One region of the Mesorhizobium sp. M0045 genome, then DNA from elsewhere that is predicted to be linked to it. Evidence: predicted binding sites of a transcription regulator. Region 1 holds the regulator's gene; the other holds the start of a gene.

The links. Region 1 encodes LexA, which represses DNA repair genes until DNA is damaged. Its sites were predicted from a motif close to TGTTCNNNNTGTGTTCNG; they were not measured.
Region 2: the regulator LexA is predicted to act here: its motif matches at 1,832-1,849, upstream of NKJ72_RS05155 (helicase-related protein).

The regions. Positions count from the first base shown of each region.
Region 1 is NZ_JAMYUY010000011.1:179,077-183,288, forward strand. Features, by position in the region: gene kynU (kynureninase) at 1-761, opposite strand, end outside; gene lexA (transcriptional repressor LexA) at 1,209-1,943, shown strand; gene NKJ72_RS19135 (ComEC/Rec2 family competence protein) at 1,937-4,212, opposite strand, start outside.
Region 2 is NZ_JAMYUY010000003.1:56,449-60,660, forward strand. Features, by position in the region: gene NKJ72_RS05155 (helicase-related protein) at 1-1,664, opposite strand, end outside; gene NKJ72_RS05160 (hypothetical protein) at 2,064-2,369, opposite strand; gene NKJ72_RS05165 (TetR/AcrR family transcriptional regulator) at 2,366-3,097, opposite strand; gene NKJ72_RS05170 (FAD-dependent oxidoreductase) at 3,084-4,212, shown strand, end outside.

The DNA.
Region 1 (4,212 bases):
CCGGTGAGCGGCTGCTGGATGTCGGAAAGATGCCGCTCAGCCGCATAGATGAAGGCAGGCGCGCCCGGGCCGCCATTCAGATATTTGTAGGTGCAGCCAACGGCAAAATCGGCGTTGGCTTTGTCGAGCTCGACTGGCATCGCGCCAGCGGTGTGGCAGAGATCCCAGACGATCATCGCCCCGGCTTCCTGGGCCCTGCGCGTCAGAGCCGGCATGTCGCGCAGTTCGCCCGATTTGTAGTTGACGTGGTTGACCAGCACCACGGCGGTGCGATCGTCGATCAGCTCCTCGATGGTCGGCGCGTCGACCCCCGAGAGGCGCAGCAGCGCATCTTTTCGCGTCGAAACCACACCCTCAGCCATGTAGAGGTCTGTCGGAAAACTATCGCCCTCGGCGACGATGGCCTGCCGCTCCGGTCGCATGGCCATGGCGGCGTGCAGCAGCTTGTAGATGTTGACCGACGTCGTGTCGCAGACCACCGTCTGGCCGACCGCGGCACCGATCAGGCGCCCGAGCTGGTCGCCAAGTTCAAGCGGCATGTTGAACCAGCCGGCCGTGTTCCATGCGCGGATGAGATCATGCGACCATTCCTCGGTCGCGGCCTTGTACAGTTCATCGAAAGCGGCACGTGAAGCAGCTCCTAGCGAATTGCCGTCGAGATAGATCACTCCTTGCGGCAACACAAAGCGGTCACGTATCGCGCCCAGCGGATCTGCGGCATCCATCGCCTTTATGGCCGCGAGATCGGGAATTCCTGTCATGATTTGTCTGCTCCCCCCAAAGATTCAACGCAACGCCCGACACGTATCGACTGTTCTTCCATTACCGGGTGGCGCGTAGCAAGGCTCCACCGGCGAGAAGCAGCCTGACCAGGCGGTGGAAACCAGGAATTAACCCAAGGTTGGCGTTTTGAGTTCGTTTCGTTCACGGCGCATTGACCAACCGCACAGTCGATACGGGTTCAATTCCGTGCCCTTTGCCGACCGACCGCCGATGCCAGTGCCGCCTTCTAGGAGGCCAGAACGGCGCAAACGAAAGCAGAATCAAGGCGATGAGGCTCGCGGCGGTAAAAATACGGTACGCCGGTAGGGGACGTCGTTTGTTTCCCGAGCCTTAACGCATTCATTAAACTTTAAACAGTTGCGGAACACAACTGGAACAGATAGTGTCTGTTCTGGGTTTGTTTTCTGATTCTGTTGGGGGTCGCTATGCTGACACGCAAACAACACGAACTGCTTATGTTCATCCACGAAAGGTTGAAGGAAAGCGGTATCCCACCTTCCTTCGACGAGATGAAGGAAGCGCTCGACCTGGCTTCCAAATCCGGAATCCACCGACTGATTACGGCGCTGGAGGAGCGCGGCTTCATTCGCCGTTTGCCCAACCGGGCCCGTGCGCTGGAGGTACTACGCCTGCCTGACTCGATCGCCCCCGGCCTCAATGCGGCACGCAAGTTCTCGCCGAGTGTCATCCAGGGCAGTCTTGGGCAAGGTGCCCCTCGGCAGGGCAAGCCCACATCGTCGCGCGTCCCTGCAGCCGGCAATGACGACGATGTCGTCGCCGCCGTTTCGATCCCGGTAATGGGCCGCATCGCCGCTGGTGTGCCGATCGATGCTATCCAGCACCAGACGCATTCGATTTCGGTGCCGCCGGATATGATCATGGGCGGCGAGCATTATGCGCTCGAGGTCAAAGGCGATTCGATGATCGAGGCTGGCATTTTCGACGGCGACACGGTGATCATCCGCAACGCCGATACGGCGAGCCCCGGTGAGATCGTGGTGGCCCTGGTCGACGAGGAGGAAGCGACGCTGAAGCGGTTCCGCCGCAAGGGCGCCTCGATCGCCCTGGAGGCCGCCAATCCGGCCTACGAGACGCGCATCTTCGGACCAGACAGGGTCAAGGTGCAGGGCAAGCTCGTTGGGCTGATCCGCCGCTACTGAGTTGCGCCCTTGGTGCCGGCTTTTGGATTGTCGGCCCTGCGGTATGGCGGCAGGCCGCGCGCCGCGCGTGAAAATTTCCGCTGCACGTGCCAGGGCCGGTATGATTTTTCGACGGCGAAGCGGATTTCGGCGCGTGTTGCCGCTTGTGGATCGAAATAGACGGCCGCACTTCCCGCGCGCGCCAGTTGCCGTTTGGTGACGACGAGGACCAGCCGGTCGTAGTAGCAGGGATTATGGGCGGTGGCGTCGTCGATGACGATCAAGCTGGCGAAGGCGCAGGCTGGCCGTGCGGTATCGCGGTCCTTGGCTTGCGCAATGATCGCGCCGGATGGATGCCTGGCGAGGCAGAGACCGTCCGTGCAAATGAACGGCATGCCCGGCGGTAGGTCGGCCGGATCGGCAATGTCGAATTGCGGATCGTTCTTTCCAGGTGTTTCCGGCGCGACGATAGCCTCTGATGTGAGCGCGCGTTTCCAGTTGTCGATGGTGAACTCATTCGGGCGTGCCCGGTTGACCGCGAGCTCACCGCTGCCGATCGGCAGCGCGACCAGCCGTGCGTCCTCCGAGATCAATACGTCGGGTACGCGCGTCTGCGTTGTCGTTAGCAAGCCAGCGAGCGCAAAAGGAATTGCCGCGAGCCGCAACCAGGTCGTCGCCATGCTGGCAATGACGAGGGCGATCGTCACCAAAAGGACAGATCTCAGCGAAATCAGTCCGACCGCATCGATCGGCGAGCGCTCGGAGATCCACCCGGACAGGGCGATCATCGCCGTCAGCCCGTTGCCCATCACGTAGAGGAAAGGCCCATCCGCGCCGAACGGCATCGCCAGCGCGCTGAGCACGGCAAAGGGCATGACGACCAGTGAGACGATAGGCATGATGGCCAGATTGGCGAACAGGCTGAGCGGCGCTACGCGCTGGAAATGCCATATGGCGAAAAGCGCCGTGGCGCTCCCTGCAATGATCGAGGTCATCGCCAGGCCGCCCATGCCCAGCAGGACCTTTCGAGTGGCCAAGCGTAGCGGCGATCGCCGGGGCGGCGGCGTGGTGGCCCTGCCGGTGCGGTAATCGGACCAGCCGGCATAGGCGCCGACAAGGGCCGCCGTCGCGGCGAAGGACATCTGGAAGCTCGGACCGACCACCTCGTGCGGCGACACTACGATGACCGCGATGGCCGAGATCGCCAGATTGCGCATGGTGAGCGCGGCCCGGTCGAACAGCACGGCGATGAGCATCACCGCCAGCATGATGAAGCTGCGTTCGGCCGCCACCACAATGCCGGAAAAGACGAGGTACGCCGCAATCGAAAAAAGCGCGGCGGCGGCGGCATATTTTTTGACCGGCCGTCGCGATGAGAAGTCGGGAAACAGCGCAAAGGCACCGCGCAGCAGCGCCATGATGGTGCCGGCGACCAACGCCATATGCAGCCCCGAGATGGAGATGATGTGGTAGATGCCTGTACGCCGCATCGCTTCGTTGATCTCCTCGGGAATGCCGGCGCGCACGCCAACGATCAGCGCAGCAGCAATCTCGCCCTCGGCGGCGCCGATGCGGCTGCGGATATGGTCGGCGATGGATTCGCGCGCGTCTTCGATCGCGGAAGAAAGCCGCGCGGCAAGCGGCATGCTGCCCGACGCCACGACTTTCGGATTCCCGAGAAAGAAGCCGCTGCCGCCGATGCCCGCGAAATAGCTGTCGAAGGAGAAATCATAGCTGTCGGGCCGCACCGGGCCGGTCGGCGGCAGCAACCGCACATAGCCGGCGATCTCGGAACCAGCGGCCAGCTCAGCCGGTATCTTCATCGCCGAAATGCGGACCCGTTCCGGCATGTAGCGCAGCGTCGGCCTGGCGGTTGAGATCACATCGATCGTCAGCCTGATGCGGCCACTCGCCATGGGCTCGTACGATACGACACGACCCGTCAGCCGCGTCGAGATTTCGGAACCGAGCATATGCGTCCCGACACGCCAGGTCTCGAACTTGGCGGCAAGCACGCCAAGCGCGCAGAGCAGCGCCACCATGAAACACAGGCGCGTCCTGGGCCATGAACGCGAGACGACCGTACAAAGGGCCGCGAGGAGCACGATTGCGATCGGCTGCGGAAAGGCTGGCTCCACCGACAGCGCGAAATATACGACCACCCCGCATGCGAGGAACACCGGCACCAGCAGGAAGGCGACGCCACGGTCGAGTTCCAGGCCGGCTGCCGAGGTTACGCTGTTGCGGATACGGGACGGTGACGGGAGGCGGAAACGACGGCGTAGGCGCA
Region 2 (4,212 bases), on a different contig from region 1:
GCGCCGAAGCGCTCGGCCCGCGCCTCGAACTCGGCGGCAAGCGCCTTCTGCGCCGCCGCCCGCACCGCCTTGGCGTCCTCGCCGCCGGCGCTCTGGTCGGCGGTAAAGCGGAAACCCTGCAGCTCGCCGACATGATGGCCTTCGACGAGGACGGTTCCGGTTGGGCTGATTTCGGCTTCAGGCATCGTGTTTTCTCTAAGGCGCCGCATGAGGACGGAAGTCCTGCGGTCTACAAAACGTTTCGTCAACCGCTCATGCAGCGCATCCGACAATCTGTCTTCGATTTCGCGCGTCTTTTCCTGCCAGTGTGCCCGATCGGCCAGCCAGCCGGGTCGGTTGGAAACGAAGGTCCATGTGCGGATCTGGGCAATCCTGTGCGACAGCGTGTCGATGTCGCCTTCGGTGGTGTCGGCACGGCGCACCTGCTCGGCCATGTAGTTCTCGTCGACATGGCCATGCCTGGCAAGGTCCATGTAGATGGAGGCGATCAAGTCGGCGTGCTGGGCCGGCGCGATCTTCCTGTAGTCGGGCAGCGCGCAGGCTTCCCACAGCAGCGCCACGCGTCTGGCATCGGTGGTGAGTGCCCGGACGTCCTCGTCGCGCGACAGATGCTCGAGCGCCTGCGCGTCCACGGCCGGCAGCGCGCGCGTCAGGCCTTCGACCGGGGCGTTGGTCTCGATCGAGCGCTTCAGCGCATCGAGGTTGGCGAAATCGAAATGCGCGGTGCGCCACTGCAGCACTTTCACCGGGTCGAAATCATGCGCCTCGATCTTCTTGACCAGTTCCTCATCCAGCGGATCGACCTGGCCGGTGACGCCGAAGGTGCCGTCGCGCAAATGCCGGCCGGCGCGGCCGGCAATCTGGCCGAGTTCGGCCGCCGTCAGGTTGCGGTACTGGTAGCCGTCGAATTTGCGGTTCTGGGCGAAGGCGACGTGGTCGAGGTCGAGGTTGAGGCCCATGCCGATGGCGTCGGTGGCGACGAGGTAGTCGACGTCACCCGACTGGAACAGCGCCACCTGGGCGTTGCGGGTGCGCGGGCTGAGTGCGCCGAGCACGACGGCGGCACCGCCTTGCTGGCGGCGGATCAGCTCGGCAATGGCATAGACCTCGTCGGCCGAGAAGGCGACGATCGCGGTGCGCCGCGGCAGGCGGGTCAGCTTCTTCGAGCCGGCATAAGCAAGATGCGACAGCCGTGGCCGGGTCACCACCGACACGCCCCGCAGCAGGCGCTGCAGGATGCCGTGCATGGTGGCCGCGCCAAGCAGCAGCGTCTCCTGGCGGCCGCGCAGATGCAGGATGCGATCGGTAAAGATGTGGCCGCGTTCGAGATCGCCGGCGAGCTGGACCTCGTCGATGGCAACGAAGGCGGCGTCGGTCTCGCGCGGCATCGCTTCCACCGTGCAGACCGAGTATTTCGCGCCAGCCGGCTGGATCTTTTCCTCGCCGGTGATGAGCGCAACCTTATGGGCGCCGACCTTCTCGCAGACGCGCGCATAGACCTCGCGGGCAAGCAGCCTGAGCGGCAGGCCGATGACGCCGCTTTCATGCGCCACCATGCGTTCGATTGCGAGATGGGTCTTGCCGGTGTTGGTCGGGCCGAGCACGGCCGTCACGTCTCGGCCGGTCAGGATCAGCGGTTCAGTGTGTTTCGGATGGATGTTCATCGGCCTGGAAATAAGGCTCTCCGCCTCGCATTGTCGGGAGCGCGCCCATATTGGCCGCGTATGACAGGCGACACATAGGGATTTCGGGCGCGAAGCGAAAGCGGAATGTGCCGAGGGCAGGCCGATTGGTCGCTTCAAAGCCAGAAAATCTGTTCCCGATTAACAGTTGGAACGAGTCTGGAACGAATCAGCGACGAATCACTGACTCTCGCCGATTCAGGTTTTGTTCACGGCTACATCTGGGTTTTCTGCCGGCGTACCTCACCACATGCTGAATCACGGAAACTGGCCCGATTCATGCAGGCGGCATCCAGGCGAGCACCACGGTTAACCTTTGCCGGTGAATGGTCGTGGGTGGCCAATCTGCTTCGCACAACATTATGAAATTATTGATGTTTCCTAACGCGCTTTAATCATTTCGAGGGTGTTTTCAGCTCTCGCCGTTAACGTTCCGCTCAAAGCCGGAACGAATCGGCGACGAATCAGAGATAGCCGAAGTTTCTTGGTTTGTTCACCGCAACATGTTGTGTTGTGAACAGCTTTTCCACCGAGAATCCACAGGCTGCCGGGCGGTTTTTGCACAGGCTGCGCAGCGGCCATTAACCTTTGCGTGCTGGTTCGGCACACGCCGGCGTCATGGCCAATCGGTCGGCGCACTTGCCGCATGAGGCTCAGACTCGGCCCCACGCTGAACGGCTTGTTCAAGGCACGTCCTCTCCGACGGCATAGCGCTGCAATGTAGGGCCGACGGTCTGGATGATTTCGTCGTGAGACAGGGCGACGACCGGCGGTAGGCGCAGCAGGTAACGGCACATCGCCAAACCCAGCAGCTGGCTGGAAATGAGTCCGGCCCGCCGGCCCGCATCGGCGGGATCAGCGACCGCCGCAACCAGTGGCCTCACCTGGTTGGCAAATACATCGCGCAACTTTTCGGCGGCGAATTCGTTCGACGTCGCCGACCGCAGCAGAATTGCCATGCCGGTACCGTTGGCCGGATCTTCCCAGATTTCGAGAAATCGCCCGATCAGTGTCTTGCCGATGGCGGTTCGATCGATCACCCGCAGTGCCGGCAATTTCAGGTCGACGACCGCCGCTCTGGCGAATAGCTCGTCCTTGCTGCGGAAATAGCGGATCACCATTGCCGGATCGATCGAGGCATGGGCGGCGACGTCGCGGATGGAGGCGCCGTCATAGCCGTGCTTGGCGAACAGCAGCCTCGCGGCTTCGAGGATCTGGGCGCGGGTGCGGTCCGACTTGCTGGTTTTCTTCTGCTGATTCTCGCTCATGAAATCCATATGCCAACGGCTGTTGACAAACGCAATGGCTTCGGTTAGAAAGTCAACATGTGTTGATAAATGGAGAGAGAAAATGTTGCCAGATAAAACGGAAGTCCTGATTATTGGCGCCGGCCCGACTGGCTTGGCGCTGTCCATCGTGCTGCACCAGGCCGGGATCGACCATGTTCTGATCGACAGGCTTGGGGAGAGCCTTCATACCTCGCGGGCCGGCGTCATCCACGCACAGACGCTGGAGGCGCTGGAGCCTCTGGGCGTCACGCAGCGGCTGAGCGAACTTGCCCTGAAGCTGCAGAATTTCGCCATCCGAGATCGCAGCCGGGCACTGCTCAAGCTCGATTTCGGAAAGCTTCCGTCGAGGCATCCCTATCTGATGATGCTGCCTCAGAATCTCACCGAGCAGGTGTTTGCCGAGCGGATTACGGCCCTGGGCGGCGTGATCCACCGCATGGTCGAGGCCAAAGCTGTGGTTCAGGACACTGACGGTGCGCGCGTGACGGTGGTCGAAAACGGCCGCGAAAAGATCATATCGACACGTTACGTCGTTGGCGGCGACGGCATGCACAGCCTGGTGCGCAACTCGGCCAGCATAGAGTTCGACGGCGCGGCCTATGAGGCGTCGTTCGTTCTCGCCGACGTTCGTCTCGACTGGCCGGTTGGGCCAACCGAAGTGTCGCTGTTCTTTGCGCCAGCCGGACTGGTGGTGGTGGCGCCGCTCCCAGACGGATCGTACCGCGTCGTCGCGACAATGGACGATGCACCGGAAAAACCCGCAGTCGCAGACATACAGGTGCTGCTCGACAGCCGTGGACCGACCAAAGAAAGAACCCGCGTGCTCGACCTGTCGTGGAGCTCGCGGTTTCGCGTGCATCACCGCCTGGTCCGGTCATACCGCAAGGGCCGGTTGTTCCTGATGGGCGATGCCGCGCACGTGCACAGTCCGGCGGGAGGGCAAGGCATGAATACCGGCATCGTCGACGCGGTCGTGCTTGGCCAATTGCTTGGCGACGTGGTGAACGGCGTGCGCCCCGAAGCGGAGCTCGAACTCTATGAAACGCTGCGACGCCCGGCAGCCCAAGAGGTGCTTGACCTGGCTGGCATGATGACCGGCATGGCACTTACCCGCAGTCCGGTGAAGCGGTTCGTTCGCAACCTCGTACTATCGGTGCTGAACCTCACACCATTCCTGAAGCGCCGCATCGCATTGAAGCTGTCGGGCCTCAGCCGGGCGTCGCTTAACAGGCTGCCGTCAC